3 regions of the Bradyrhizobium sp. YCK136 genome follow, and region 1 is predicted to be linked to each of the others. Evidence: predicted binding sites of a transcription regulator. Region 1 holds the regulator's gene; each other region holds the start of a gene.
What was found. The regulator LexA, encoded in region 1, represses DNA repair genes until DNA is damaged. The targets are predictions, from matches to a motif close to TGTTCNNNNTGTGTTCNG.

Region 1 (9,624 bases):
AGGGCAGCCACAGGAGCCATCATCACTTCATCGACAAGGGCCTCGTCGCCGGCGTCGAGGGCAACAAGGTCCGGCTGTCGGCCAAGGCGGATGTCGCCGTGACGATGGAAGAGGAAAAGTAGGGCTCGATCGAGTTCGTTCCTGATCTGTACCGCTATTCGCCGCCCTGCACGTTCCGGTAGCTTCGGCCTCCGTCGCGTATCGCAAGGTGCAGGGAATGGCGGAGCCGGGCCGGCCAGCACGGTCCCAAGGGATTGCGGGGACCTGGCCCGTTGGCCGGGCTGCTCCGGCCGGCGGCTTTGCGCCGGCGGGATTTGGCGCCTGGCCCGCACTCGTCGAGACACTGCGCGGATGGATGCGCGCCGAGGCCGGCGCCGGGCGGCTGTTGCCGTGGGTGCCTGTGGCCTTCGGCAGCGGGATCGCGCTCTACTTTGCGGCCGATCACGAGCCGGTGCTGTGGGTCGTTGGCGCGACGGCCACCGCGCTCATGCTTGGCGCCGTCCTGTTGCGGCGGAGCCGGCTGTTCGCCCCCGCGATCATGATCGCGGCGATTGCGGCCGGTTTTGCCGTGGCGACCTGGAAGACGGCGCGCATTGCTCACACCGTTCTCGCAAAACCGCTCTATTCGGTGTCGTTGTCGGGCTTCGTCGAGACGCGCGACATCCGCGAGCGCACCGACCGTTTCGTGCTGCGTGTCGCCGCGATGGAGGCGCAGCGGAGCGAGGTGAAGCTGGAGCGCGTGCGCCTCTCGGTGCGCAAGGGGACTGCGCCGGAGGTCGGCAGCTTCGTGCAGTTGAAGGCGCGGCTGATGCCGCCGATTTCGCCGGTGCGCCCCGGCAGCTACGATTTCTCGCGCGACATGTTTTTCCAGGGCATCGGCGCCTCCGGCTTCGTGATGGGGGCGATCACGGCAGCGGTGCCGCCCGATGCCGGTGGCTTGCGGCTGCGCTATGCCGCCTTCATGCAGGGCCTGCGCGATGCGATCGACGCGCGCATCCGGGCAACGCTCGAAGGCGACAATCGCGCGATCGCGACGGCGCTGCTGACGGGGCGGCGCGACGCGATCACCACGCCCGTCAACGATGCCATGTTCATTTCAGGGCTGGGCCATGTGCTCTCGATCTCCGGTTACCACATGGCGGTGGTCGCCGGCGTCGTGTTCTTCGCGGTCCGCGCGCTGCTCGCTCTGATTCCGGGATTGGCGGTCGGCTTCCCCATCAAGAAATGGTCGGCGGCTGCGGCGCTGGTGGCCGCCGCATTCTATCTGCTGCTCTCGGGCGCGGAGGTCGCGACGCAACGCTCGTTCTTCATGACCGCCGTGGTGCTGATCGCCGTCATGGTCGACCGACGCGCCATCACCTTCCGCACGCTGGCCGTGGCCGCGTTGATCGTGCTCGCGGTCGCGCCCGAAGCGCTGGTGCATCCGAGCTTCCAGATGTCGTTTGCGGCAACGCTGGGGCTGGTTGCGCTGGTGCAGATCGGCATGCCGAACCTGTTCGCTTCGCCCGATCATTCGGCGACCGCGCGCATCGCGATGTGGGGCGGCCGCGAGATCGCGATGCTGTTTCTGGCCTCGCTGATCGCGGGGCTTGCGACCACGCCCTATGCGGCCTTCCACTTCCACCGCGTCACCCCGTTCGGCGTGCTTGCCAACCTCGGGGCGATGCCGGTGGTGTCGGCGCTGGTGATGCCGGCGGGACTGCTCGGATTGCTCGCGGCGCCGTTCGGGCTCGACGGCGTGTTCTGGTGGCTGATGGGGATCGGCATCGACTGGATGGTCGCGGTCTCGCGCTGGGTGGCCGCGCTGCCGGGCGCGGTCGGCCGCATCCCGGCGTTCGGCATTGCGCCGCTGATCGCGGCGAGCCTCGGGATCATCGTGATGGGCCTGCTGCGCACGCCCTTACGCTGGTCAGGCGCGCTGGTGCTGTTGGTCGCGATCCTCTGGGGGCTGGCAGGCCGGCAGCCGGATATTCTGATCGCCGGGGACGGCCAGAGTGTCGCGGTGCGGGGCAGGGACGGGCACCTGCAAATGATCCGGGCGAACAAGGACGGCTTTCTGCTGAAGGAGTGGTTGGCTGCCGACGCCGATCCGCGCGATGCCGGTAGTCCCTCGCTCGCCGCCGGCGTGTCGTGCGACGAGGCCGGCTGCGTGACGCCGCTCGCCGACGGGCGCCTGGTCGCGCTGGCCTTGCGCATCGACGCTCTGGCGGATGATTGCAGCCGCGCTGCGCTGGTGGTGACGGCGCGACCGGCGCCACCGGATTGTGTGGCGATGGTGGTCGACCGGCAGCGACTCGCGGCGCAAGGCGCGCTCGCTCTGACACGGCGCGGCGACGGCTTTGCGGTTCAGGCGGTGAAAGCGAGAGGCACCGATCGTCCGTGGTCGCCGGCGACCGCCGGCGAGGGCGATTTCAGCGTGAGCCTTGCGCCGCAGGCGGCAGCCCCCCGTAACCGGGACGCGACGCCGTCCGAGGCCGACCTGCAGGCCGAGGATTGAGCGGACGGCTTACAGGTACCAGGCCAGCACGGCTTCGAGCCCGGCACTCCCTATTACCGGCAGGGCCACCATCTGGCTCAGTCCGATTGCGCGGGCCTCCGCGGCTGCGGCCGAGCCGTCGTGCCCGAGATCGTCGTTGAGCGCGGGCATGCCGGTGGCCCAGGCTCCGCCGATGCTGCCGTCGCCCCTGGCGATAGATTTGTCCGCATAGAGCGCGGCAAGGTCTGTCTGCGCGCTGCAATCGCCAGCGCGAAAGACCAGTGCCGAACGGGCCTCGTTCGGCACCCAGATCTCGAAGCGTCGCGCAATCGGCGTCGCCTGTGCGGAGAGGAAAGTCAGCACCCAGGTCTGGTCGGTGCCAGTCCGATAGGGCACGCCGACGCCGAGATTGATCCCGACCTCGGCGGCGTCTTCCCAGCGCAGAAAACTCCTGGCGTTGTGCAGGTCCTTGATGATCAGCGGCAGGCCCGCTTTCCAGGTGCGTCCGGGCAGGCCGAAGCCGCGGGGAAACCTGGTGTGGCGGGAGTTGAATTCGAACATGTCGGCGGTGCCATAGTAGCCGTCGACGAGCCCCATCTCGTGGGAGCTATCGGGATCGTTGTGCCAGAGCTCGATTGCGCCGACATGCGCCTCGTCGTCGCCGCAGAACAGCACCATGACGGCGTGCAAGAATTCGCCTGAAAACACCGGCACCGCCACGCCACAGGTGAGGCCGGCCGCGAGCGCCTGGTCGGTCCGCTTGAAATAGGAGTTGGCGAATTTGGTGAGGATCACGGGATGGCCGCTGGCCCAGGCCTTGCCGGGAAGGCCCTCGTCGTATCCGAAGCGCAAGTCCTCGCTCACGGCCTTGAACGCGGACAGCCCTTCGCCGTAGAGGCCGCCGCCGAATTCCAGCCGCATGCGCGTCCGGTCCGGCACCCAGAGTTCAACGACGCGAATGAAGGTTTTCATCGAACGTGTCCGCCGCCTCAAGCCTTTGACAGCATCGGCGATCTGGCCGCGGAACGGACGTTCAAAATTCAGGCAGGGCCGCGCAAACTTCGTGCGATGGGCAGGTGCGAGCCTGATCTCGGCGGATTGGATTCCGGAAGACGCAAATCATACCATCTCGCCGGCCACGGCCGGCGATGGCAATTTCAATCCCGGCCCCGACCTCTGCGCCGGGGGGAGGTACATCAGCCGATCGGCAGGCGTGTGATCGTCGGCCTGTCGGCGATGATCTCCGGCTTGTGTTCACGCTCGCCGGCCGGCTGGGTCACCGGCAATTGCAGCACGGTCGCGCGCTGGCCTTCGACGAGTTGCGTCACGAGTACGTATTTGCCGTCGGGGAATTCGATCGCGTCATGATGGCGATCGGGAATGTGCGGATCGATCTTGCCGAACTTGCCGACGCGGGAGTTGATGGTGCGCGTCCAGATCCAGCGATTGTCGTAGCGGACGTTGTCGGCGAAGGCGAGCTCCGTCCCCGGCAGCAGGCAGACCGCGACGGACATGTCGGCCTCGGAGGCGAAGCCGCGCGTCGAGGTGCCGCGGAAGGTGGTCGTGACGATCGTCTCGCCGACTTGTGCGGGACGCGTCGCGACGGCATGCAGGCTGTAGTCACACATCGGGTGCTCCTCATTCAGGGATAGCGACCCGCGCCTCCTTCGGAGGCACTGGCCTCTATCAGAGTGGAAGCATGTTAGCGTCTTCTTGGTTGTAGGCAAATCTGCGGCTTGGGTCCGCAGGCTGCCATCACAATATCTTTTTCAAATGCCTCAGGAACAAAAACCGCTTCCGTGCATTTGGCGTGCGTCTCCGTCAGCGACCTGCAGGTGCCGACCAGCCCGAATATTGCCAGGCGGGTTGCGACGGCTGCGCGACGGCGTTGCGGGCATTGCGCAATTGCTCGCTCGTCGTCTGCGTTGCCTTGCGGGCATGGTGCGACGGTGCGGCGAAGACTTGCGACGCGGATGCTGTGATCAGCGCCACCGTGACGGTGCTCAAAACGATCTTGCGCATTGATTGTCTCCTCGATCTCCAGGGCCACGAAGCGATGAGGGCTTCGTGCTGCGTCGCGAGGATGTAGCGCTAGAGAGGGGCCGGATAATCTGAGCAAAACCAGAAAGACTATCCAGCTGGAGCGGACAATCGTCGCTCCAATCGTCAACGCGCGGGTCGCCAACCGGCGGGCCGCGCTTTAGGTGATTGTTTGAGCATGATCTCCGCGCAAGCGCGTCCTGCGCTTGTCGCGAGGGAAAACCGCTGCGCACTTTGTGCTAACGCGGCCCTCCAGTCCGGATCACGCTCAGTACTTCCGGTACAGGCCGATCAGCTTGCCCTGAATCTTCACCCGGTTGGGCGGCAGGATGCGGACCTCATAGGCCGCATTGGCGGGCTCGAGCGCGATCGAGGCGCCGCGGCGGCGGAAGCGCTTCAGCGTCGCTTCCTCGTCGTCGATCAGCGCCACCACGATGTCGCCGGTGTCGGCGCTCTCATTGCGCTGGATCAGCGCCATGTCGCCGTCGAGGATGCCGGCTTCGACCATCGAGTCGCCGCGCACTTCGAGCGCGTAGTGCTCGCCCGAGCCGAGCATGTCGGGCGGTACGCTGATGGTGTGGCTGCGGGTCTGCAACGCTTCGATCGGCGTGCCGGCCGCGATGCGGCCCATCACCGGCACCGCGACGGGGCGTTCGCCCTCGTCCGCGCTGGAGCTCGCTCGCACCTTGCCGAGATTGCCCTCGATGACGCTCGGAGTGAAGCCACGGCGGTTGCCGGCGGCGGCCTGCAGCTCGGGCAACTTGATCACCTCGATCGCGCGGGCCCGGTTGGGCAGGCGCCGGATGAAGCCGCGCTCCTCCAGTGCGGTGATCAGGCGATGGATGCCTGACTTCGAGCGCAGGTCGAGCGCGTCCTTCATCTCGTCGAAGGAGGGCGGCACACCGCTTTCCTTCAAACGCTCGCTGATGAATCGCAGAAGCTCGTATTGTTTGCGCGTTAACATCTCGACCAAATCCCCCGGTTGATGTCGTTCGATTCCGAGACGGTGAATTCAGCGGCGAGCCGCCAGATGCTCGAAACAAATCATGAACGGACACTATATGTTCGATATGTGTTCCGCAACTGCTTAATTTACCGTGAACGCGACAAAGTTCGCGGAACGCGCAGGACCAGTGCGTTCAGGCGGGCAGTCGCAGCACCTCGCAAGGCGCGCCTGCCTCGACCTTCGGCGCGAACGGCGCGCGCACGAGAAGTGCCTGCGCCGCAGCGAGATTCGCAAGCAGCGAGGAATCCTGATGATTGACGGGAAGGGCGACAAGCATGCCGTCGTCGCGCCGCTCCAGGCGCGCACGAAGATAGTCCTCGCGCTGGTCATTGGCACCGACATCGCGGCCGAGCACGGCGCGCTCGCGACGATGGTGAATCACGGCGCGGCCCGACAGGGCGCGAATCAACGGAACCATGAACAGGAAGCCACACACATAGGACGACACGGGATTGCCGGGCAGGCCGATCACACCCATCGCCCCTAGCCGGCCGTGCATCATCGGCTTGCCCGGCCGCATCGCGATCTTCCAGAACGCCATCGCAATGCCTTCGGCCTTCAGCGCCTGCTGGACCAGATCGTGGTCGCCGACCGAGGCGCCGCCGATCGTGATCAGGATGTCGGCGCCGCTCTCTCGGGCACGGCGGATGCCGGCTGTGGTGGCCTCCAGCGTATCGGCGGCAACGCCGAGGTCGATGGTATCTGCGCCCTCCTGGCGGGCGAGGGCGTGCAGGGCATAGCCGTTGGAATAGACGATCTGGCCGGGGCCCGGCGTGGTGCCCGGCATCACCAGCTCGTCGCCGGTGGCGAGGATCGCGACCTTCGGACGGCGGCGGATGGGCAGGTCTGGATGGTTCATCCCGGCGGCGAGCGCGAGGTCGCGCTCGGTGAGCCGGGTTCCCTTGCGAAGGAGCACGTCGCCCTCGCGGAAGTCGACGCCGGCGGGCCGGATGTGCCGACCGGCGATAGCGGCTTCCTTGATCGTGATGCGCTTGCCCTCGGCGACCGTATCCTCCTGGATCACGACCGCGTCCGCGCCGGCGGGAACGACGCCGCCGGTGAAGATTCGTACCGCTTCGCCGGCGCCGACCGCTCCCGCGAACGGCCGGCCCGCCGCGACCTCGCCGATCATGGTGAGCTGCGCGTCGACCCTGGCCGCATCGGCTGCGCGCACGGCGTAGCCGTCCATGGCCGACATCGCCTCGGGCGGCTGGGTACGCCGCGCCGCGACGTCGCGTGCGAGCACGCGGTGGTAGGCCTCGTCGAGGGGAATCATCTCTTCAGGCAGCGGCTCCGCGCCGGCCAGCACCGCGGCGAGCGCGTCAGAAACCGGCATCAAGGCCACGGCGAAACTCCTGCTCGGAAAGTCTGGACGAATGGGCGGCAAGAGTTCTAGCCGAGCGCGGGCGATGAAGCAAAATGGGACCGGATCAGGATTTATCCTGCTTGATCCGTCCAGTCATGAGGGACCGTCAGCTCTGCCGCGGCATGATCTGACGGACGAGAAAGACGGGAACGAGCGTGGCCATGGCAAGGACGACAATGACGGGAGCCACGGCCAGCATCGGTCATCGACCGGTCTGGCGGTCCGGACGGAGGTCCGGCGCCACGTCGGGAGCCACGTCAGGGGGCTTGGGGCCTTGATCCTTGTCGGGCAGCGGATCGGCCTGGGATTTCAGGTCGGCGGCCTTGCTGATCAGCTTGGCGGAGAGGTCAGAATCCGAAGTCGTTCTGGCGAATTCGAGCAGAAGAGAGGCTTGTTTGGTGAGGTAGGTTTTGCCCAACACGATGATACGTCCGTCTGTAGAAGTCCCAACGGACTCAAGAGTCCGGAAGCGGGCATTCCGTTCCCGGAACTCTGTATAAAAATGTACAAAGCGATTTGGTTCCTCATTTCGGCTAGATCGGTTCCGGGAGCTCCCCGGTTTCACCCGCCAGCCGATGCGTCTCGATCAGATTCCCAGCGCCTCGAGCGCGTCGCCGACATCGCGGGGCGAGGTCACATGCACCGCGGTCAATCCGCGCGCTCGCGCTCCCTCGACGTTTTCGGCGAGGTCATCGAAGAACACGATGCGCCTGGCGGGCACACCGATGGCCGCCACGACATGGTCGAACGCCGCCGCGTCCGGCTTGCGCAGGCCGATGCTGGACGACAGGTACAGCTCGCGGAAATGGCCGAGCAGGTCGGCGTATTCCTTCGAGAAATGGTCGACATGCGGCTGGTTGGTGTTGGAGAAGGCGTAGAGCGGCATCTGCTTCGCCGCACGCGGCAACAGCTCCGCGACATCGGGCATTTCACCCGCGAAGATCGCGTTCCAGCCCTCGAGGAATTGCGCATCCGAGATGCCGATCCCGAGCGAGGCCCGTAGCGAGGCGAAATACTCCTCGTCGCTGATCTTGCCGACCTCGTGCAGCCGATACGCCTCGCTGTCGCGCACATAGCGCGCAACGATTGCCTCCGGCTTGCAGCCGGCGTGTCCCGCCCAGCAGGCGATCGCCTTGGAGAAATCGATGTCGAGCACGACGCGCCCGAGGTCGAACAGAAGCGCATCCGCGCTGCCGGGAGAGAGCGAGGTCATTGCGTCCTTTCGGATCAGTACCGGTAAGGTTCGTGGTCGAACAGCGGGAACGCGCTGAACACGCTCGGCGTGTTCGTCGCGGTGGCCGGATGCAGGCAGGACTTGTTGACCTCGGCGAACGAGGTGGCGCCCAACAGGCCGAGGCAGCGCAGCACCTCGTCCTCCAGAAGCTCCAGCATCCGCGTCACGCCGGCTTCGCCGGCCGCCGCCAGCGCCCAGCATTGCAACCGGCCGATGCCGACGAGGTCGGCGCCCGCCGCGATCGCCTTGACGATGTCGGTGCCGCGGCCGAAGCCGCCATCGACCATGATCTTGGCGCGGCCCTTCACGGCCTCGACGATCTCAGGCAGCACATGCATGGCGCCGCGGCCGTGATCGAGCTGGCGGCCGCCATGGTTGGAGACGTAGATCCATTCGACGCCGTGATCGAGCGCGATCAGGGCGTCCTCGGCGGTGGCGATACCTTTCAGGATCAGCGGAATCTTGAACTTGTCCTTTATCATCTTCACGGTCCGCCATTCCAGGCCTTTCTGGAAATCGCCGCCGGTGGCGCGCAGGCGGCTCTCGCGAACGTAGCGCTTGGCGATGTCACGTTCGCGACGGCTGTAATGGGCGGTGTCGACGGTCAGGCAGAAGGCGGCGTAAGCGTGCTTTTCGGCCCGGCTGACGACATCGGCGACGAAGGCGTCGTCGCCGCGCACGTAGAGCTGGTAGAGACGCAGCGCGTCGGGGGCGGCTGCGGCGGTCTTCTCCAGGCCAGGCTCGGACACCGAGCTCAGCATGTGCGCCGCCCCAAAGGTGCCGGCGGCGCGCGCGACGCTCGCGGCGCCATCCGGATCGAAGATCTCGAGCGCGCCGACAGGGGCGAGCACCACCGGCAGGCGCATCCTGCGGCCGAACTGCTCGACGGAGCCATCGACCTTGCGCACGTCGCGCAGCACGCGCGGGCGAAAAGCGATCTCGTCCAGCGCCATCCGGTTGCGGCGCATCGTGGTCTCGGTCTCGGCGGCGCCGACGATATAGTCCCAGGCATTCTGGTTGAGGTTGGCGCGTGCTTTGCGGATGAATTCGTGCAGATTCTGGAACGGCTCGCTGCTGGCGCCGAGTTCGACGTTCCTTTCCGGCTGGATGCGGGGTTTTTCGTTCATTATTATCCTCCCGAGAATTTGAAGCCTTGTTTCATCGCCTAACCCGTCCGGCTCTCCAAAACCATCCTAAAATCGCATAGCTGCGAGGCGCGGGTCGATCGACCGATTCCTGCTTTGCATGAAACGGTTTCGGAACGTTGCCAAAAGTTTAGGTCCGGGCGAAGGGATTTTTACGGTGTACCCGCCGGCGCGGCGTCCCGGCCTTGAAGAAACCAGAATGGTATTGTGAGAAGCGGGCTGGATCGCCATTTGCATGGCGCCTCCCAAGCCCAAGAGAACCGCCAAGCAAAAAGGCCAGCCTATCCATGCGGAAAACCCTGCTGTTCCCCCTGGGCGCGCTCACCGGAGCGTGTTTGACCCTTCTGGTAGCCAGTC
Region 2 (9,624 bases), 2.0 Mb from region 1:
GTTCGCGCAGCAGCGCGGCGCAATGGCGCGCGATCGTGATCTCTTCGTTGGTGGGAATGATGAAAATATCGACCGCACTGTCGCCGGTGCCGATCCGCTCGCGTCCCTCGCTATTCGCCGCTGCATCGATGCGCACGCCGAGCCAGGCGAGACGCTCGCCGATCGCGCTGCGGATCTCGCTGGCATGCTCGCCGATGCCGCCGGTGAAGGCCAGACAGTCCAGCCCCTGAAGCGTGGTCGCCATCATCGCGATCTCCTGCGCTGCACGGAAGGTGAAGAGATCGATCGCGTCCCGTGCCGCAGCCTCGCGGCTCGCAAGCAGCGTGCGCATGTCCGCCGACATGCCGGAGACGCCGAGCAGGCCCGACTCGTGATAGAGCAGGTGCTGGACGTCTTCGACCGACATCCCCTCGTGCTGTTGCAGATAGAGCAGCACGCCGGGGTCGATCGTGCCGCTTCGCGTGCCCATCACGAGGCCGTCGAGCGGCGTCAGTCCCATCGTGGTGTCGATACTGCGGCCGTTGCGGAGTGCGCAGAGACTTGCGCCATTGCCGAGATGCGCGATGACGGTGCGCTTCGCAACGAGCTGCGGCGCGATTCCCGCGAGGCGGCCCGCGACATATTCGAACGACAGTCCGTGAAAGCCGTAGCGCCGGACGCCGCGTCCTTCATAGCGCCTCGGAATCGCGAAACGGCTCGCAGGCGGTGCAAGTCCGTGATGGAAGGCGGTGTCGAAGCAGGCGATCTGTGGCAGCGCGGGACGGATCGCGGAGAGGGTGCGGACCGGCGCGAGGCAGCGCGGCTGGTGCAGCGGCGCCAGCGGCGTCAGGGCCTCCAGCTTCGCGGTGATATCGTCCGTCAATTCGACCGGGCCTGAATGATCCGGCCCGCCGTGGACGATACGGTGGCCGACTGCGCGCAAGCTGTCTTGGCCGAACCGGTCGTCGATGAAGGCGAGCGCGTCGGCGAACAGGTGGCCGCCGTCGGCATCGGCCTCGTCCCGCCGCTTCTCGAACAGGTCTTCGCCCGCGGGGCCTTTCACGACGAGCCGGGGCCTGGCCTCGTGCTCGTCGAGCAGGCCCTTGCAGAGCAGCGCGGGCTCTGCTGTCGAGATCTCGAACAGGCCGAACTTGATGCTCGACGAGCCCGAGTTGAGGACGAGAACCGCCTCTGGCACCGGCATGGCGTCAGCCCGGCTTGCCCGGCCAGACCCAGTCGCGGATATCGGGCATGTCCTCGCCGTGCTCGCGCACGTAACGTGAGTGCTCGATCAGCTTGTCGCGGAGCTGCTGCTTCACCTGCGCGGCCCTGGTCGCAAGACCCGGCACGCGTTCGATCGCCTCGATCGCAAGGTGGTAGCGGTCGAGCTCGTTGAGCACGACCATGTCGAACGGCGTCGTCGTGGTGCCTTCCTCGGCGAAGCCGCGCACATGCAGGCCGGCATGGTTGGTGCGGTTATAGGTCAGCCGGTGGATCAGATGGGGATAGCCGTGATAGGCGAAGATCACCGGCTTGTCGCGCGTGAACAGGCTGTCGAAGTCGCGGTCGGACAGGCCGTGCGGATGCTGGTCCTGCGGCTGCAGCGTCATCAGGTCGACGACGTTGACGACGCGGATCTTCAGATCCGGCAGCGCCTTGCGCAGCAGGTCGACGGCGGCAAGCGTCTCCAATGTCGGCACGTCGCCGGCACAGGCCATCACCACATCGGGCTCGCCACCCGCGTCTTCCGTGCCCGCCCAGGTCCAGATGCCGATGCCGACATCGCAATGCGTGGCGGCGTCCTGCATCGACAGCCATTGCGGCGCCGGCTGCTTGCCGGCGACGATCACGTTGATGCGGTTGTACGTCCGCAGGCAATGATCGGCGATCCACAGCAGCGTGTTGGCATCGGGCGGGAAGTAGATGCGAACGATGTCGGCCTTCTTGTTGGCGACGAGGTCGACGAAGCCGGGGTCCTGATGGCTGAAGCCGTTATGGTCCTGGCGCCAGACATGCGAGGTCAACAGATAATTGAGCGAGGCGATCGGACGCCGCCACGGCAGGTGCCGCGTCACCTTCAGCCATTTGGCGTGCTGGTTGAACATGGAATCCACGATGTGGATGAAGGCCTCGTAGCAGGAGAAGAAGCCGTGGCGACCGGTGAGCAGATAGCCCTCCAACCAGCCCTGGCAGAGATGCTCGCTCAACACCTCCATCACGCGGCCGTCCTGCGCGAGATGCACGTCGTAAGGCTCGATCGGCTCCATCCAGACACGTTCGGTCGTCTCGAACACCGCATCTAGCCGGTTTGACGCCGTCTCGTCCGGACCCATGATGCGAAAGTTGCGCTCTTGCGCATTGAGGCGGATGACGTCGCGCAAAAATTTGCCGAGCTCGCGCGTCGCTTCTCCCGTGACGGCGCCGGGCTGCGGCACTTCGACGGCAAAGCTGCGGAAGTCCGGCAGCTTCAGCTCCTTCTTCAGCACCCCGCCATTGGCATGCGGATTGGCGCCCATGCGGCGATTGCCCTCGGGTGCCAGCGCCTGGAGCTCGGGGACGAGCGCGCCGCTCGCGTCGAACAGTTTCTCCGGCTCGTAGCTGCGCATCCAGTCTTCGAGCACCTTCAGATGCGCAGGGTTCTCGCGGCAGCTTGCGACCGGCACCTGATGCGCGCGCCAAAAGCCTTCGACCTTCTTGCCGTCGACTTCCTTCGGACCGGTCCAGCCCTTCGGGCTGCGCAGCACGATCATCGGCCAGCGTGGCCGCTCGACGTTTTTGCGCCCGTCGCGGGCGTGCTGCTGGATCGAGCGGATGCTGGCGAATGCGACGTCGAGCGCATCCGCCATGATCCGGTGCATCAATTTGGGATCGTCGCCCTCGACGAACAGGGGCTCGTGGCCGAACCCGCGGAAGAGATCGCGGATCTCGCTGTCAGGCATCCGCCCGAGCACGGTCGGGTTGGCAATCTTGTAGCCGTTGAGGTGCAGGATCGGCAGCACCGCGCCGTCATGCGCCGGGTTCAGGAACTTGTTGGAGTGCCAGGACGCCGCGAGCGGGCCGGTCTCGGCCTCGCCGTCGCCGACGACGCAGGCGACGACCAGGTCGGGATTGTCGAGCGCCGCGCCATAGGCGTGCACCAGCGCGTAGCCGAGCTCGCCGCCTTCGTGGATCGAGCCGGGCGTCTCCGGCGCGGCGTGGCTCGGGATGCCGCCGGGGAAGGAGAACTGCCGGAACAGCTTGCGCAATCCGTCCGCATCGCGCGCGATGTTAGGATAGATCTCGCTGTAGCTGCCTTCGAGATAAGTGTTGGCGACCATGCCCGGCCCGCCATGGCCGGGACCGCAGACATAGAGCACGTTGAGGTCCAGCGCGCGGATGACGCGGTTGAGATGGGCATAGATGAAGTTCAAGCCGGGCGTCGTGCCCCAATGGCCGAGCAAACGCGGCTTGATGTGCTCGGCCCGCAGCGGTTCGCGCAGCAGGGGGTTGTCGAGCAGGTAGATCTGCCCGACGGAGAGGTAGTTGGCGGCGCGCCAGTAGCGATCAAGGAGATCGAGGTCGCTGCTCGCGGCGGCCGATTGTTGTTGATTTGTCATGTTCCTGCCGACCTTCACCCGGGATCGTCACCAACCGAGTTCCGGCGCGATCGATCCTTCGCGGCATCAAACGAGATCGTGGTGACGGCGATGTTGCGTGAGGTCAAAGGCAGGCGCCCGAAGTTTGGGCGCCTCTACTGTGCATGGGGTTGTTTTCACGTTTTTTGTTCTTGTTCTTGATTTGTTCCTTTGACGTGCTATCTTGGCTTCATGAGTCCAGCATCCTCTCATGCTCTCAAGCACCCGCCGGTCACGGCGCCCTCCGAGCCGGCGGGTGCGCCTTCTGATTTCCCCGAGCTCGCTGTCGCCATCGACAAGCAGCGCAGGCGGGGGCGGGGCGCGCAGTCCAACGCCAGCGGCCGCTATGAGGCCGAGGCGCGCGTCGCCTTCGACGACGGCTGGCAGAGCCTGGAAGAGCTGCCGCCATTCAAGACCACGGTCGCGGTCGACACCTCGCGCAAGGTGATCACCCGCAACGATTCGCCCGATATCGGCTTCGACCGCTCGATCAACCCCTATCGCGGCTGCGAGCACGGCTGCGTCTACTGCTTCGCGCGGCCGACCCATGCCTATCTCGGCCTGTCGCCCGGGCTCGACTTCGAGTCAAAACTGTTCGTCAAGCCGGAGGCCCCGGCGCTGCTCGAGAAGGAGCTCGCAGCAGCAGGCTATGAGCCGCGGATGATCGCGATCGGCACCAACACCGATCCCTATCAGCCGATCGAGCGCGAGCGCAAAATCATGCGCGGCATCCTGGAGGTGCTGGAGCGCGCTGGTCATCCCGTCGGCATCGTCACCAAATCGGCGCTGGTGGTGCGTGACATCGACATTCTCTCGCGCATGGCGAAGCGCAACCTCGCCAAGGTCGCGATCTCGGTTACTTCGCTCGATCCAAAGCTGGCGCGCACCATGGAGCCGCGGGCCTCGACGCCGCCGAAGCGGCTGGAGGCGCTGAAGCAGCTCTCCGACGCCGGCATTCCCACCACCGTGATGGTCGCGCCAGTGATTCCCGCGCTGAACGATTCCGAGATCGAGCGAATTCTCGATGCGGCCGCCCATGCCGGCGTCAAGGAAGCCTCCTACGTGCTGCTGCGGCTGCCGCTGGAGGTGCGCGACCTCTTCCGCGAATGGCTGGTGGCGAACTATCCGGACCGCTATCGTCACGTCTTCACGCTGATCCGCGACATGCGCGGCGGCCGCGACTACGACGCGAAATGGGGCGAGCGCATGAAGGGCACCGGCCCGATGGCCTGGACCATCGGCCGCCGCTTCGAGATCGCCTGCGACAGGCTGGGGCTCAACAAGCGTCGCGCAAAACTGACGATGGATCACTTCGCGCGGCCGAAGCGGAACGGCGATCAGCTCAGCCTGTTCTAGGAGCCGAGGCGAACGAGGTGTGTCATGAGTAAGGAACTGCCGCCCCCGGTGCCGCGGCTCACGGTCATCACGGGTGTGAGCGACATTCGCGCCAGCATCGCGTTCTATGATGCGCTGGGCTTTTCGCGCCGGCTGAAGGCGACCGGCGAGGCCGTCGCCTTCTACGATACCGGCGGTCCGGTGCTTGCCCTGTTTCACTGGGACCAGCTCGCGGCCGACGCGGCCTTGCCGGATAAGCCCAGGCCGACGACCTTCCGCGGCATCACGCTCGCCTGGAACTGCGCCACGCGCGAGGAGGTCGATGCGGTGCTGGCCTTCGCTGTCGACAAGGGCGCCGCGCTGCTGAAAGCGGCGCATGAGACCGACTATGGCGGTTATTCCGGCTATTTCGCCGACCCCGACGGCCATCCCTGGGAAGTCGTGGTCGCGCCGGGCATCGAGGTCGGTGAGGACCGGCGGGTGCATCTGGCCGAGTAGGCGGCTCGCCTGAATAACGGGAATTGCGAGGGGTTCCCGGTTGCGCAAGCAGGGCCGCTTGCGCACGATCCCCGCCATGATTCGGGATAAATCCGCCAAGACGTCGGCCAAAGCTGCGCCCAGGAAGGACGCTGCGAGGAAGGCTGCACCTGCAAAGGCTGGAAAGGCCTCGGCGGCCAAGCCTTCGACCGGCAAGAGCGCGGGCCCGAAAGGCGTCATTGCCGTCGCGCCGCCGAGCTTCCGCCGCGAGCGCGCGCTGATCAAGCGCGGCATCTGGCCGGTTGCGGGCTGCGACGAGGCCGGCCGCGGGCCGCTCGCAGGTCCCGTGGTGGCGGCCGCAGTGATTCTCGACCCCGACCGCATTCCCCGTGGCATCGACGATTCCAAGCGCCTGACGGCGGAGCAGCGCGAAAAGCTGTTCGACAAGATCTGCGCCACCGCGCAGGTCTCGGTCGCGGTTGCCTCGCCCGCGCGGATCGACCGCGACAACATCCTGCGCGCCTCGCTGTGGGCGCTGAAGCGCGCCGTGGTGGCGCTGCCCGAGGCGCCCCGCCACGTCTTCGTCGACGGCCGCGACCGGCTCGATACGGAATGCGACTGCGAGGCCGTGATCGGCGGCGACGGCATCGTCCTGTCGATCGCGGCGGCGTCCATTGTCGCCAAGGTGACGCGCGACCGGCTGATGTGCGCGCTGGCGCAGGACTGCCCGGGCTACGGCTTCGAGCAGCACAAGGGCTACGGCGTCCCCGAGCATCTCGACGCGCTGAACCGCCTCGGCCCGACCGTCCACCACCGCAGCTTCTTCGCTCCCGTCGCCGCCGCCCGCGCCAAGCACATGCCCTGGACAGTCGAGCCGGTGCGCGACTTGTTCGCGGCGACCGAGGTCGAGGTGCGGGTGGAAGCAAGCGTGCAGGTCGATACGTCGGCGGGCCTCTAATACTCATCTCTCGCGACGGGCTCTTCGCCTCTCCCCGTGCGCGGGGAGAGGCCGCAGCCCATCGAAGATGGGATGCGGGTGAGGGGAAGCCTCCGCGAGTCAATCTGTCACTATCCTTGCGGACGCTCCCCCTCACCCCAACCCTCCCAGCGCGAGCGAAGCTCGTCGCGCGCCTGCAAGCGGGGAGAGGGAGAAGACACACGGTCGGGGAGAGGGAGCAGACGGTCGTTGCCACAACGCGTAGCGCCCTTTATCAAAACACTCGTGAGCGAATAGGGCCGGCTGGACGGGTTGGCTGCATCTTTCGGGCGTTGCATGCGGTTTACCTCCCTGGTCATCGAGCTCATTCGCGCCCGGCCGCGGCTGATCGTGTGGATCGTCGTGCTGCTCCAGGCCGCGATGTGGCTGTTCGTGGCGCTGGCGTTCTATCGCAGCCCGCCCGGCACCCTTGCGACCCTCCTGGCCTTCGGCAGGGAATACCAGGTCGGCACCGATCTCGGCCCGCCGCTGCCGGTCTGGCTCGCCGACATCGCCTATCGCGCCGCGGGCGGTCACATGTTTGGCGTCTATGTGCTGGCCGAGGTCTGCGAGATCGCGACCTTCATCGCGCTCTACCATCTCTCCCGCGCCGTGGTCGGCTCGCAGCAGGCGGTGCTGGCCGTGCTGCTGACGATGACGGTGCTGGCCTTCTCCTCGCCCGCGCTCGATTTCGGCCCGCCGGTGCTGGCGCGACCGCTGTGGGCGCTGCTGCTGCTGCATTCCTGGCAGATCATCGGCCAGCGCCGCGGCAACGCCTGGTTCGCCTGGTCGATCGAGGCCGGGCTCTTGCTGCTGACGACGCCCGCGGCGGTCTTCCTGCTCCTGCTGCTCGTCGTCTTCGCGTTTGCGACCGCCGGCGGCCGCCGCACGCTGCTCGCGCTCGATCCGCTGTTCGCGCTGATCGTTGTCGCCGTGCTCGCGCTGCCCTATGCCGTCTGGCTGATGCGCGCCGAGACGCTGGTCCTGCCGGCCCTGCCTGCGGTCGCCGAGCTGAGCACCCGCGCGATCCACGCGGCCTGGCTGCTCGGCGGGCTCGTGCTTGGCGCGGCGGCGATCCCGGCGCTGACTTTCCTCAACACCGGCCTGTTCCTCGCCAAGGGCGAGGAGGCGCCGATCATCTACCGCCCGCCGGTCGAGCCGCTGGCGCGCAACTTCGTCTATTTCTTCGCGCTGGCGCCGGCGCTCGGTGCGGTGCTGATCTCCGGCCTGTTCGGGCTCGAGTCCGTCGTCGGCGGTGCCGGCGTGGTATTGGTGATGTCGGGGCTCGCCGTGGTGGTGGGTGCCGGCGATCTCATCGCGATGCGCCGCGCGCGGATGCTGCGGACGGTGTGGGCCGCCGCCGTCGTGGCGCCCGCCGCCGGCGTCGTGCTCGCCGTCCTGTTCCTGCCCTGGACCGGCGCCAATGAGATCGCGACCTCGATGCCGGCGCGTGCGATCTCGGATTTTTTCGATGACAGCTTTGCCCGCCGCACCAACCATCGCCTGCGTGCGGTGGCCGGCGAGACCCAGCTTGCGAGCCTCATCGCGCTGCATTCAGGCCGCCCGCATCTGTTCATCGATGCCGAGCCCGCGCGCACGCCGTGGATCAATCAGGCCAAGTTCAGCGAGACCGGCGGCGTCGTGGTCTGGCGCGCCGCCGACACCGCGGGCACGCCGCCGCCGGACATCCTCAAGCGCTTTCCCGGCATCGTGCCGGAAGTGCCGCGCGCCTTCGAATGGCTGGTGACCGGCCGCCAGCAGCTGCTGCGCATCGGCTGGGCCATCGTGCGGCCGAAGGGGGCGTAACCCGTCATTCCGGGGCGCGGCAAAGCCGCGAACCCGGAATCCATTCATCCACCAACTCTGCCGCTCGATGGATTCCGGGCTCTCGCTTCGCGAGCCCCGGAATGACGGTGTGTGTGGTTACACCGTGCCTTGCCCCAGCACCTTCGCGATCGCCCGCAGATCCTGCCAGGCCAGCCGCTTGTAGGACAGCGAGCGGAGCAGATAGGCCGGGTGGAAGGTCGGCAGCGCGCGGATGGTGCGCCCACCGGTCTCGTAGTCGAACCAGCGGCCGCGGGTGCGCATGATGCCTTCGCGCGTTCCGAGCAGCGTCTGCGTCGAGGGATTGCCGAGCGTCACCAGCACGTCGGGGTTCACCAGCTCGATCTGGCGCTGGATGAAGGGCAGGCACACTTGCGTTTCCTGCGGCGTCGGCGTGCGGTTGCCGGGCGGCCGCCACGGAATCACGTTGGCGATGTAGGCCGTGGTGCGGTTGAGGCCTATGGCCCCTATCATCAGATCGAGCAGCTTGCCGCTGCGCCCGACGAAGGGCAGTCCCTCGATGTCCTCGTCGCGGCCCGGCGCCTCGCCGACGAACATGATGCGCGCCTGCGGATTGCCGTCGGCGAACACCAGCCTTGTTGCGGTGTGCTTCAGCGCGCAGCCCTCGAAGCCCTGCATCAGCTCGCGTAGCGCCTCGAGCGTCGGCGCGGTGCGCGCAGCCTCGCGTGCCGAGGCGATCGCGACGTCGGGCGCGGGTGCGGCCTCGCCGCGGATCACCGCGGGCGCGGCGACCGGCCGCGGCGCCTCGACCGGCGCTGCTGCGCGCGGGACCGGCGGCGGGGCGTCCATTTCCGCCAGGCGGTCTATCGGCTCCTCCGCGAGCGCGCAGTCGACACCGGCCTCCAGATAGAAGGCGAGAAGCTCTCGGACGGTGGGGGCGGGTTCGGGGATCATGCGAAAGTCAGACTTTTATATCAGTTTGGGGCGCCATGCATCCCACCGGAACGCATTTCCGTGGTTGTCCTATCCGGAAAAATCGGAAACAAGAGGGCGCAAACGACCGAGGACCGTCTCAAGGGCTGAGATCAGATGAGCACCGAAGAACTTCCCCCGCGCGAATCCATGGAATTCGACGTCGTCATCGTCGGCGCCGGCCCCTCGGGCCTGTCGGCCGCGATCCGGCTGAAGCAGCTCAACGCCGATCTCAACGTCGTCGTGGTGGAGAAGGGCTCCGAGGTCGGCGCGCATATTCTCTCCGGCGCCGTGATCGATCCGGCCGGGCTCGACAAGCTTGTTCCCGACTGGCGCGAGGATTCCGACTGTCCGCTGAAGACGCAGGTGAAGGACGACCGCTTCTACTGGATGACGGGCGGCGGCGCGATCAAGCTGCCGAACTTCATGATGCCGCCCCTGATGGACAACCATCACTGCTACATCGGTTCGCTCGGCAATGTCTGC
Region 3 (9,624 bases), 230 kb from region 1:
TAGGCCGAGCGTTCGTCGGACGTGGTCTCGACGTGGCGCAGGATCGCGAGCGAGATCACCTTGTCGCCCTCACCAAGCGCAATGCCGCGCACGCCCATCGAAGTACGCCCGGTGAACACGCGCACATCGGTGACGGGGAAGCGGATGCACTGGCCGCCGGCGCCGGTGAGCAGCACGTCATCGCGCTCGGTGCAGATCTGCACGTCGACGATCGCTTCATTCTCGTCGAGCTTCATGGCGATGATGCCGGAGCGGCGGACATCGACGAAGTCGGACAGCTTGTTGCGCCGGACGTTGCCGCCGGTGGTCGCGAACATCACGTCGAGGTTGCCCCAGGTCGATTCATCCTCCGGCAGCGGCATGATGGTGGTGATGCGCTCGCCCTGCTCCAGCGGCAGGATGTTGATCAGCGCCTTGCCGCGCGCGTTCGGCGCGGCCATGGGCAGGCGCCAGACCTTCTCCTTGTAGACCTGGCCGCGTGACGAGAAGAACAGCACCGGCGTGTGCGTGGAGGCGACGAACAGGCGCGAGACAAAATCCTCGTCGCGGGTCTGCATGCCGGCGCGGCCCTTGCCGCCGCGGCGCTGCGCCCGGTAGGCCGACAGCGGCACCCGCTTGACATAGCCGGCGTGCGAGACGGTGACGACCATGTCCTCGCGCTGAATCAGGTCCTCGTCCTCGACCTCGCCCTCCTGCTCCATGATCACGGTGCGGCGCGGGGTGGCGAACTCGGCCTTCACCTCGGCGAGCTCGGTCTTGATGATGCCCAGCACGCGCTCGCGCGAGCGCAGGATGTCGAGATAATCGGCAATCTCGCCGGCGAGCTTGTCGAGCTCGTCGCGGATTTCGTCGCGGCCGAGCGCGGTGAGGCGTTGCAGGCGCAGGTCGAGAATCGCCCTCGCCTGTTCCATCGACAGCCGGATCGTGCCGTCCGGGCTGATGCGGTGACGCGGATCGTCGATCAGCGTCAGCATGTCCTCGACGTCCCGGGCCGGCCAGTCGCGCGACATCAGGGTGTCGCGGGCGGTGGTCGGGTCGGGCGAGGTCCGGATGACGCGGATCATCTCGTCGATATTGGCGACCGCGATCGCGAGACCAACCAGGATATGCGCGCGATCGCGCGCCTTGGCGAGCAGGAACTTGGTGCGCCGCGTGACGACCCGCTCACGGAAGTCGACGAAGATGGCCAGCAGGTCCTTCAGATGCATGATCCGCGGACGGCCGCTGTCGAGCGCCACCATGTTGACGCCGAAGCTCGTCTGCAGCGGCGTGAATCTGTAGAGCTGATTCAGCACCACGTCCGCCACGGCGTCGCGCTTCAATTCGATGACGACGCGATAGCCGTCGCGGTCGGATTCATCGCGCAGGTCGCCGATGCCCTCGATCTTCTTTTCCTTGACCAGCTCGGCGATGCGCTCGACCATCGTCGCCTTGTTCACCTGGTAGGGGATCTCGGTGATGATGAGCGCCTCGCGCTCCTTGCGGATGGTCTCGATCGCGACCTTGCCGCGCATGACGATCGAGCCGCGGCCGAGATGATAGGCGGCGCGGATGCCCGCGCGCCCGAGAATGACGCCGCCGGTCGGGAAATCAGGTCCCGGCACGATGTTGATGAGCTCGTCGATGGTGAGCGCTGGGTTGTCGATCAGCGCGACGCAGGCGTCGATGACCTCGCCGAGATTGTGCGGCGGGATGTTGGTCGCCATGCCGACCGCGATGCCGCCGGTGCCGTTGACGAGAAGGTTCGGGAACTTGGCCGGCAGGACCGACGGCTCGGTCTCGTTGTTGTCGTAGTTCGGCTGGAAGTCGACGGTATCCTTGTCGATGTCGGCCAGCAGAGCCAGCGCCGCCTTCGTCAGGCGCGCTTCGGTGTAGCGATAGGCGGCCGGGGGATCGCCGTCGACCGAGCCGAAATTGCCCTGGCCGTCGATCAGCGGCACGCGCATCGAGAAGTCCTGCGCCATGCGGACCATGGCGTCGTAGATCGACTGGTCGCCGTGCGGATGATACTTACCGATGACGTCACCGACCACGCGGGCGGACTTGACGTATTTCTTGTCGGGTGTGTGCCCCTGCTCGTTCATCGAGTACAGGATGCGGCGATGCACCGGCTTCAGACCGTCGCGCGCATCGGGCAGCGCCCGCGCCACGATCACGCTCATGGCGTAGTCGAGATAGGACTTCTTCATCTCCTCGAAGATGGAGACGGGGCGAATATCCGAGGGTTGCGCCGGCTGGTCGCCGGGCTTGTCGTCGTCGTCAGCCAAGGGGAAATCCGGTGAGGTTTATCTGGGAATCATATAGCGCATCGAGCCCCTGATAACCACCCTTGCCGGGGTAAAGGAAGCGCTTTTTCCGACTGTTTTTCCAGAGACTTACGCCCTCCCCGGCACCGCCCTGGGCGGGGCCCGGACGAGCCGCCCGAAACCGCCCCTTAGGCCCCGAAAACCACGCGGTGCATGATGCGCCCGGGCAGCAGTGTAAACAGGCCCGCCACCACCAGCGCGCCGGCGAAGATGAAGATCATCATCAGCCGGTGATCGGCGACGCGATGGGCGTGCGCCCGCCATACCGCGAGCGGCAGCACCACCAGCGTGAAGATCGACAGGACATGGATCGGGCTGAACGGCCCGATCAGGCGGCTCTGGTGGATCCAGAACGAGGAGGCGGCCACGACCACCATCAGCACCACCCAGATCCAGCCGATCGTCCGGTGTGGCAGCGTGCCTTTGGGAGCGGCAAACTGGACCAGGCCGAGCACGAAGGCGGCCATGGCGGCAAAGGCATGCAGCGGGATCGCCGGAGCAGCCGTAAGCAGCGGCGCGAGGCTCATGCGGGGCTTCCTCCGATCGGCGGGTGATCCATGTGAATAGGATTAACATCAAGTTAATACCATTCACATGATGCCCCGTCAAAGGCTTGAAGCAGCACATGAGGCAAGCTCGGAAAAACCGAGCCCTGCCCGCCAATTGGTAAGAATTCCTGCGGCTCTACGCGAGCACGACAAAATTCGGGGCGAAGCGCCCGCCCGCCTCAGAACGGGATGTCGTCGTCCATGTCGCTGTTGCGGCCACCGGCGGCGACGGCGCGGCGCGGCGCGCTGCTGACGGGACCGGAGGAGCCGAAATCGCCGCCCGGCTCCTCGCCGAAGCTGCCGCCTCCCCCGCCGCCGCGGCCGTCGAGCATCGTCAGCGTCGAGTTGAACCCCTGGAGCACGACTTCGGTGGAGTACTTCTCAACGCCGCTCTGGTCGGTCCATTTGCGGGTCTGGAGCGCGCCCTCGATATAAACCTTGGCGCCCTTCTTCAGGTACTGCTCGGCGACCTTGCAGAGGCCTTCATTGAAGATCACCACGCGATGCCACTCGGTCTTTTCCTTGCGCTCGCCGCTGTTCTTGTCGCGCCAGGTCTCCGAGGTCGCGATGCTCAAATTCGCGATCGGCCGCCCGTCCTGGGTACGGCGGATTTCAGGATCCTTGCCGAGATTTCCAACCAAAATGACCTTGTTGACGCTTCCCGCCATCGCCGCTCTCCACTCCGAATGCCACTGAATTGATAAGGCCCGACCGCGCCCCGCGGTCCTCTGCAACCTATTGAGGCGATCCTATACGCTTGCGCGGACCGATCAGCCCACCAGCCCTCAGGTTATCCCCACATATAGCATCGGCCGCCGGCTCGTTCCAGATTTGTTCCTGTTCGAGCGAGTGCGAAATATATGGCCCGGGCGGTGCCCGCGCACTGCTCAAATGGCCGGCGCCGGATGGAACCTTTTCAGGTTCCCGTGAACGACGAAAAGCACTTAACATTCATTAAGTTACATACGCCGCACTTATCGCGCGACTGTTGTATTTCGGCGACGGACTCTGCCCACCCGTTAGGCTACGTTTGCCTCGGAATTGATTTCATATGGGCGTCGCGCCTGCTTGGCCGCTTCGGGGATTTCAAGAAGCGGCGGAAATTGGGGAGACTGCAATGAGTAAGATTTTGATTGGTGCAATCGGTGCAGTGGCGTTGAGCCTGTCGGCTCCTGCAAGCGCGGCGGATCTGGCGGCGCGTCCCTACACGAAGGCTCCGCCGCCAATGGTCGCGGCCATCTACGACTGGAGCGGCTTCTACATCGGCATCAACGGCGGCGGCGGCTCGGCCCACAAATGCTGGGATTTTGTAACTCCCGTCACCGGCGTTCTGATTGGCGAAGGTTGTCACAACGCGACCGGAGGCACGGTCGGCGGCCAGGTCGGCTATCGCTGGCAGTCGGCCAACTGGGTGTTCGGGCTCGAAGGCCAGGGCAACTGGGCCGACTTCTCCGGAGACAACGTCAGCACGACGTTCATCGGCACGGGTCTTCGCGACCGCTCCAAGATCAACGCGTTCGGTTTGTTCACAGGCCAAGTCGGCTATGCCTGGAATAACGTGCTGTTCTACGTGAAGGGCGGCGGCGCCGTCGTCAGCGATCGCTACCGCGGCTACGATGTCATCACCGGCCTCGAATTCGATCGGGCCAACGAGACCCGCTGGGGCGGCACCGTGGGTGCCGGCCTCGAGTTCGGATTCGCGCCAAACTGGACGGTCGGCGTCGAGTACGATCACATCTTCATGGGCAATCGCACCATCGGCTTCGCCGGCTCCGGCAACTTCATTGTGGCTCCGGCCGGCGCTTTCACACGCTCGGAACGCATCGGTCAGGACGTCGATATCGGCCTGGTCCGCGTGAACTATCGCTGGGGTGGCCCGGTCATCGCGAAGTACTGATATCTCTTTGATATCACTTGAAGATTGAAGGCCGGCCCCGTGCCGGCCTTTTTTTGTGCGACATGCCGGCGGCTATAAGTCAGCAACCATTACGTTTTGTGACTGTTGTGGCTTTTGAGAGACACAACTTGCGGCTTTGCTGGTGTAAGCACGACGTCAGTTGGACCACAGCGTCCGATGCCCTTCCCGATCGTGGAAGGCACAACAGAAACTGGGACTGGGATTTAGGTTGAAAATGAAGAAGGTTTTGTTGGCTTCGGCCTGTTTGTTCGCTTTTGCGGCCCCCGCGTCGGCTGCTGATCTCGCGGCTCGCCCGTACACGAAGGCTCCGGTGGCCGTGGCCTCGGTCTACAACTGGACCGGCTTCTACCTCGGTATCGTCGGTGGCGGCGCCTGGGAAAACGGCTCGGGCGACCCGAAGATGAAGGGTGGCTTCGTCGGCGGCACCGCCGGCTACAACTGGCAGACCGGCAACGTCGTGTTCGGTGTCGAAGCCGATGGCACCTGGGCTGACGTCAGCGCCTCGGCGACCGGCGCGACCGTTGTCCCCGGCTTCGGCGTTGCGACCGCGACCGTGAGCTCGAAGACCGACGCGATGGGCACCGTGCGCGGCCGCATCGGCTACGCCGTCAACAACGTCCTGTTCTACGGCACGGGCGGCTACGCCTGGATCGACAACAAGATCACCCTCTCCGCACTCGGCGTGTCCGTCTCGGACAGCAAGTTCCACTCCGGCTGGACCGTCGGCGCGGGCGTCGAAGCGTTCTTCGCGCCGCAGTGGTCGGTCAAGGGCGAGTACCTCTATCGCAGCCTCGGCGGCGAGACCTACTTCTCGGGCGCCCTGCCCACCGGCACGCTCAACTTCCACACCGTGCAGGTCGGCGTGAACTATCACTTTGGCGGTCCGATCCTCGCGAAGTACTGATCTTCGCCACCGACGCACATCGTCACGAAAGGCCGGCCTCGCGCCGGCCTTTTTGTTGTTCGCGCCCAAGTATCCAATCCAGCCGCTCGCTAGCGTTTTCGGAGAGGTGTGGCACCTCGGTGACACAACCTTTGGCTTTAATAATGTATAGCAATGACATCAGTCGGGTCGTTGGGTCCGCTGCTTTTCGCCGACGAAGAGAAACGAAACTGGGGAATTTGAAATGAAGAGAATTGTGCTGGCTTCGGCCAGTCTGCTCGTGCTCAGCGCGTTGGCTCCTGCCTCGGCGGCTGACCTGCCGGCCCGCCCTTACACCAAGGCGCCCGTGGCCGTGGCCTCGATCTACAACTGGAGCGGGTTCTACATCGGCGGCAACGCCGGTGGCGGCTCGAGCCATAATTGCTGGGATCTCACCGCCGTCGGAGTCGCCGCAATTCCGGTCACGGCTGAAGGCTGTCACAATGCGACCGGCGCTCTCGTCGGCGGCCAAATCGGCTATCGCTGGCAGTCCAGCAGCTGGGTGTTCGGCCTTGAAGCCCAGGGCGATTGGGCTGACCTGAAGGGCTCGAACGTCAGCGCTCCCGCCGCTCTCTTCCCGCTGGTGAACAATACCAAGATCGACGCCATCGGCCTCTTCACCGGCCAAGTCGGCTATGCCTGGAACAACGTGCTCTGGTACGTGAAGGGCGGCGCGGCCGTCACCCACAACAAGTTCAGCGGCACTCTGGCTGGCATTACGCTCGACACCGCGAACGAAACGCGCTGGGGCGGGACCGTCGGCACCGGCATCGAATTCGGCTTCGCTCCGAACTGGTCGGTCGCGGTCGAATACAACCACTTGTTCATGGGCAAGCACACCGACACTTTCACCTTCCTCGGCGTGGCCACCCGCAGCGACAGCATCAAGCAGGACGTCGACATGGGCACCGTCCGCCTCAACTACACCTTCGGCGGCCCCGTCGTCGCGAAGTACTGAGCTTCGCCTCCAACGGGATCGCGTTACGAAAGGCCGGCCTTGTGCCGGCCTTTTTGTTTTCGCGGACAGCCGAGCCGTCAGGGAATCGTGGGGCGAGAGGCCGTTCCGGTGCTCCGCTGCTGCCAGATGCCGCCAGCACGCCAACAATCCGTTGACGATTCGCAAGTCCCACTGGAAATCCGCCGCTGTTCTTCCTACGTTCGCTGACAACCCCATCGGCGCCGATCCCGGTTCCGGGCAAAGCGCGCCTTCACCATTGGCGCGGCCGCGCGTCTTTGGGATTCCCTGAGGACACCGGGATGGATGAAGTGATCAAGGCGAAGCGCCAACAACAGAACGCGGGCTCGAGCCTGCGCGCAATTACGATCCGTGGCGCGCGCGAGCATAACCTCAAGAACATCGACGTCGAGATTCCCCGCGACAAGCTCGTGGTGTTCACCGGCCTCTCCGGCTCCGGCAAATCCTCGCTCGCCTTCGACACCATCTATGCCGAGGGCCAGCGCCGCTACGTCGAATCGCTGTCGGCCTATGCGCGCCAGTTCCTGGAGATGATGCAGAAGCCCGACGTGGACCAGATCGACGGCCTGTCGCCGGCGATCTCGATCGAGCAGAAGACGACCTCGAAGAACCCGCGCTCCACCGTCGGCACCGTCACCGAGATCTACGACTATATGCGCCTGTTGTGGGCGCGCGTCGGCGTGCCCTATTCGCCCGCCACCGGCCTGCCGATCGAAAGCCAGACCGTCTCGCAGATGGTGGACCGCGTGCTGGCGCTGCCCGAGGGCACCCGCCTCTATCTGCTCGCGCCGGTCGTGCGCGGCCGCAAGGGCGAGTACCGCAAGGAGCTCGCCGAATGGCTCAAGAAGGGCTTTCAGCGCGTCAAGATCGACGGCACGTTCCACGAGCTTGCGGAAGCGCCGACGCTGGACAAGAAGTTTCCGCACGACATCGACGTCGTCGTCGACCGCATCGTGGTGCGCGCCGACATCGGCCAGCGTCTCGCCGAAAGCTTCGAGACCGCGCTGAAGCTCGCCGAGGGCCTTGCCGTCGTCGAATTCGCCGATGCGCCCGCAGCCGCGCCGGCCGAGGAAAAGAAGAAGACCGCGAAGATCCACGACAAGAGCGGACCCGAGCGCATCCTGTTCTCGGAAAAGTTCGCCTGCCCCGTCTCCGGCTTCACGATTCCCGAGATCGAGCCCCGCCTGTTCTCGTTCAACAATCCCTATGGCGCCTGCCCCGCTTGCGGGGGCCTCGGCGTCGAGCAGCATGTCGACGAGGACCTCGTCATCCCCGACAAGGAGCTCGCCATCGGCAAGGGCGCGATCGCGCCCTGGGCGAAATCGTCATCACCCTATTACGTGCAGACGCTGACGGCGCTCGGCAAGCACTACAAGTTCACGCTGACCACCAAGTGGAAGGATCTGCCCAAGAAGACGAGAGACGCGATCCTCCATGGCTCCGGCGAGGACGAGATCAAGTTCTCCTATGAGGACGGGGTGCGCTCCTACGACACCAAGAAACCGTTCGAGGGCGTCATCACCAACATCAACCGCCGCTATCGCGAGACCGAGAGCGAGTGGGCGCGCGAGGAGCTGGCGAAGTATTTCCACGACGTGCCCTGCGGCGCCTGCAACGGTTTTCGGCTCAAGCCCGAGGCGCTCTGCGTCAAGGTCGGCACCAAGCACATCGGCGAGATCTCCGAACTGTCGGTCAAGAAGGCCGGCGAGTGGTTCGAGACCGTGCCGGAGGCGCTGAACAAGCAGCAGAACGAGATCGCCGGCCGCATCCTCAAGGAGATCCGCGAGCGCCTCACCTTCCTGCTCGACGTCGGCCTCAACTACCTCACCCTCTCCCGCTCCTCCGGCACGCTGTCGGGCGGCGAGAGCCAGCGCATCCGCCTGGCCTCGCAGATCGGCTCGGGACTGACCGGCGTGCTCTACGTCCTGGACGAGCCGTCGATCGGCCTGCACCAGCGCGACAACGCGCGCCTGCTCGACACGCTCAAGCGCCTGCGCGACCTCGGCAACACCGTGGTCGTGGTCGAGCATGACGAGGACGCCATTCGTCTCGCCGACTACGTGCTCGACATCGGCCCCGGCGCCGGCATGCATGGCGGCCACATCGTCGCCGAAGGCACGCCCGCCGAGATCATGCGCAATCCGAAATCGCTGACCGGCAAATATCTCACCGGCGAGCTCGAGGTCGAGGTGCCGGAGCGGCGTCCGCCGAACCATCGCCGCACCATCAAGGTGGTCAACGCGCGCGGCAATAACCTCAAGAACGTCACCGCCGAGATTCCGCTCGGCCTGTTCACCTGCGTCACCGGTGTTTCCGGCGGCGGCAAGTCGACGCTGCTGATCGACACGCTCTACCGCGCCATCGCCCGCAAGCTGAACAATGCCAGCGAAGGCGCCGCCCCGCACGACCGCATCGAGGGCCTCGAGCACATCGACAAGATCATCGACATCGACCAGTCGCCGATCGGCCGTACCCCGCGCTCGAACCCCGCGACCTATACCGGCGCCTTCACGCCGATCCGCGAATGGTTCGCCGGCCTGCCCGAAGCCAAGGCGCGCGGCTACGAGCCCGGCCGGTTCTCCTTCAACGTCAAGGGCGGCCGCTGCGAGGCCTGCCAGGGCGACGGCGTCATCAAGATCGAGATGCACTTCCTGCCGGATGTCTACGTCACCTGCGACGTCTGCAAGGGCAAGCGCTACAACCGCGAAACGCTGGAGGTCCTGTTCAAGGGCAAGAGCATCGCCGATGTGCTCGACATGACCGTCGAGGAAGCCGCCGACTTCTTCAAGGCGGTCCCGCGCGTGCGCGAGACCTTCCAGACCCTGCACCGCGTCGGCCTCGATTACATCCATGTCGGCCAGCAAGCGACGACCCTGTCTGGCGGTGAGGCGCAGCGCGTCAAGCTCGCCAAGGAACTGTCCAAGCGCGCCACCGGCCGCACGCTCTACATCCTG

Region 2: a site for LexA is predicted at 3,747-3,764, ahead of ACFLEY_RS35065 (PA0069 family radical SAM protein). Genes of this name have one in related genera too.
Region 3: a site for LexA is predicted at 6,839-6,856, ahead of uvrA (excinuclease ABC subunit UvrA). Genes of this name have one in related genera too.

The regions. Positions count from the first base shown of each region.
Region 1 is NZ_CP172424.1:5,241,855-5,251,478, reverse strand. Features, by position in the region: gene ACFLEY_RS25750 (DUF2171 domain-containing protein) at 1-122, shown strand, start outside; gene ACFLEY_RS25745 (ComEC/Rec2 family competence protein) at 218-2,497, shown strand; gene ACFLEY_RS25740 (GAF domain-containing protein) at 2,507-3,448, opposite strand; gene ACFLEY_RS25735 (hypothetical protein) at 3,673-4,104, opposite strand; gene ACFLEY_RS25730 (hypothetical protein) at 4,298-4,498, opposite strand; gene lexA (transcriptional repressor LexA) at 4,785-5,480, opposite strand; gene glp (gephyrin-like molybdotransferase Glp) at 5,656-6,867, opposite strand; gene ACFLEY_RS25715 (hypothetical protein) at 7,091-7,309, opposite strand; gene ACFLEY_RS25710 (HAD family phosphatase) at 7,475-8,101, opposite strand; gene ACFLEY_RS25705 (alpha-hydroxy acid oxidase) at 8,116-9,249, opposite strand; gene ACFLEY_RS25700 (S41 family peptidase) at 9,555-9,624, shown strand, end outside.
Region 2 is NZ_CP172424.1:7,244,810-7,254,433, reverse strand. Features, by position in the region: gene ACFLEY_RS35075 (acetate/propionate family kinase) at 1-1,183, opposite strand, end outside; gene ACFLEY_RS35070 (phosphoketolase) at 1,188-3,575, opposite strand; gene ACFLEY_RS35065 (PA0069 family radical SAM protein) at 3,786-4,949, shown strand; gene ACFLEY_RS35060 (VOC family protein) at 4,974-5,426, shown strand; gene ACFLEY_RS35055 (ribonuclease HII) at 5,503-6,363, shown strand; gene ACFLEY_RS35050 (glycosyltransferase family 39 protein) at 6,679-8,187, shown strand; gene ACFLEY_RS35045 (uracil-DNA glycosylase family protein) at 8,305-9,120, opposite strand; gene ACFLEY_RS35040 (electron transfer flavoprotein-ubiquinone oxidoreductase) at 9,256-9,624, shown strand, end outside.
Region 3 is NZ_CP172424.1:5,013,550-5,023,173, forward strand. Features, by position in the region: gene gyrA (DNA gyrase subunit A) at 1-2,267, opposite strand, end outside; gene ACFLEY_RS24550 (DUF2306 domain-containing protein) at 2,435-2,833, opposite strand; gene ACFLEY_RS24555 (single-stranded DNA-binding protein) at 3,034-3,522, opposite strand; gene ACFLEY_RS24560 (outer membrane protein) at 3,972-4,751, shown strand; gene ACFLEY_RS24565 (outer membrane protein) at 4,987-5,676, shown strand; gene ACFLEY_RS24570 (outer membrane protein) at 5,900-6,652, shown strand; gene uvrA (excinuclease ABC subunit UvrA) at 6,952-9,624, shown strand, end outside.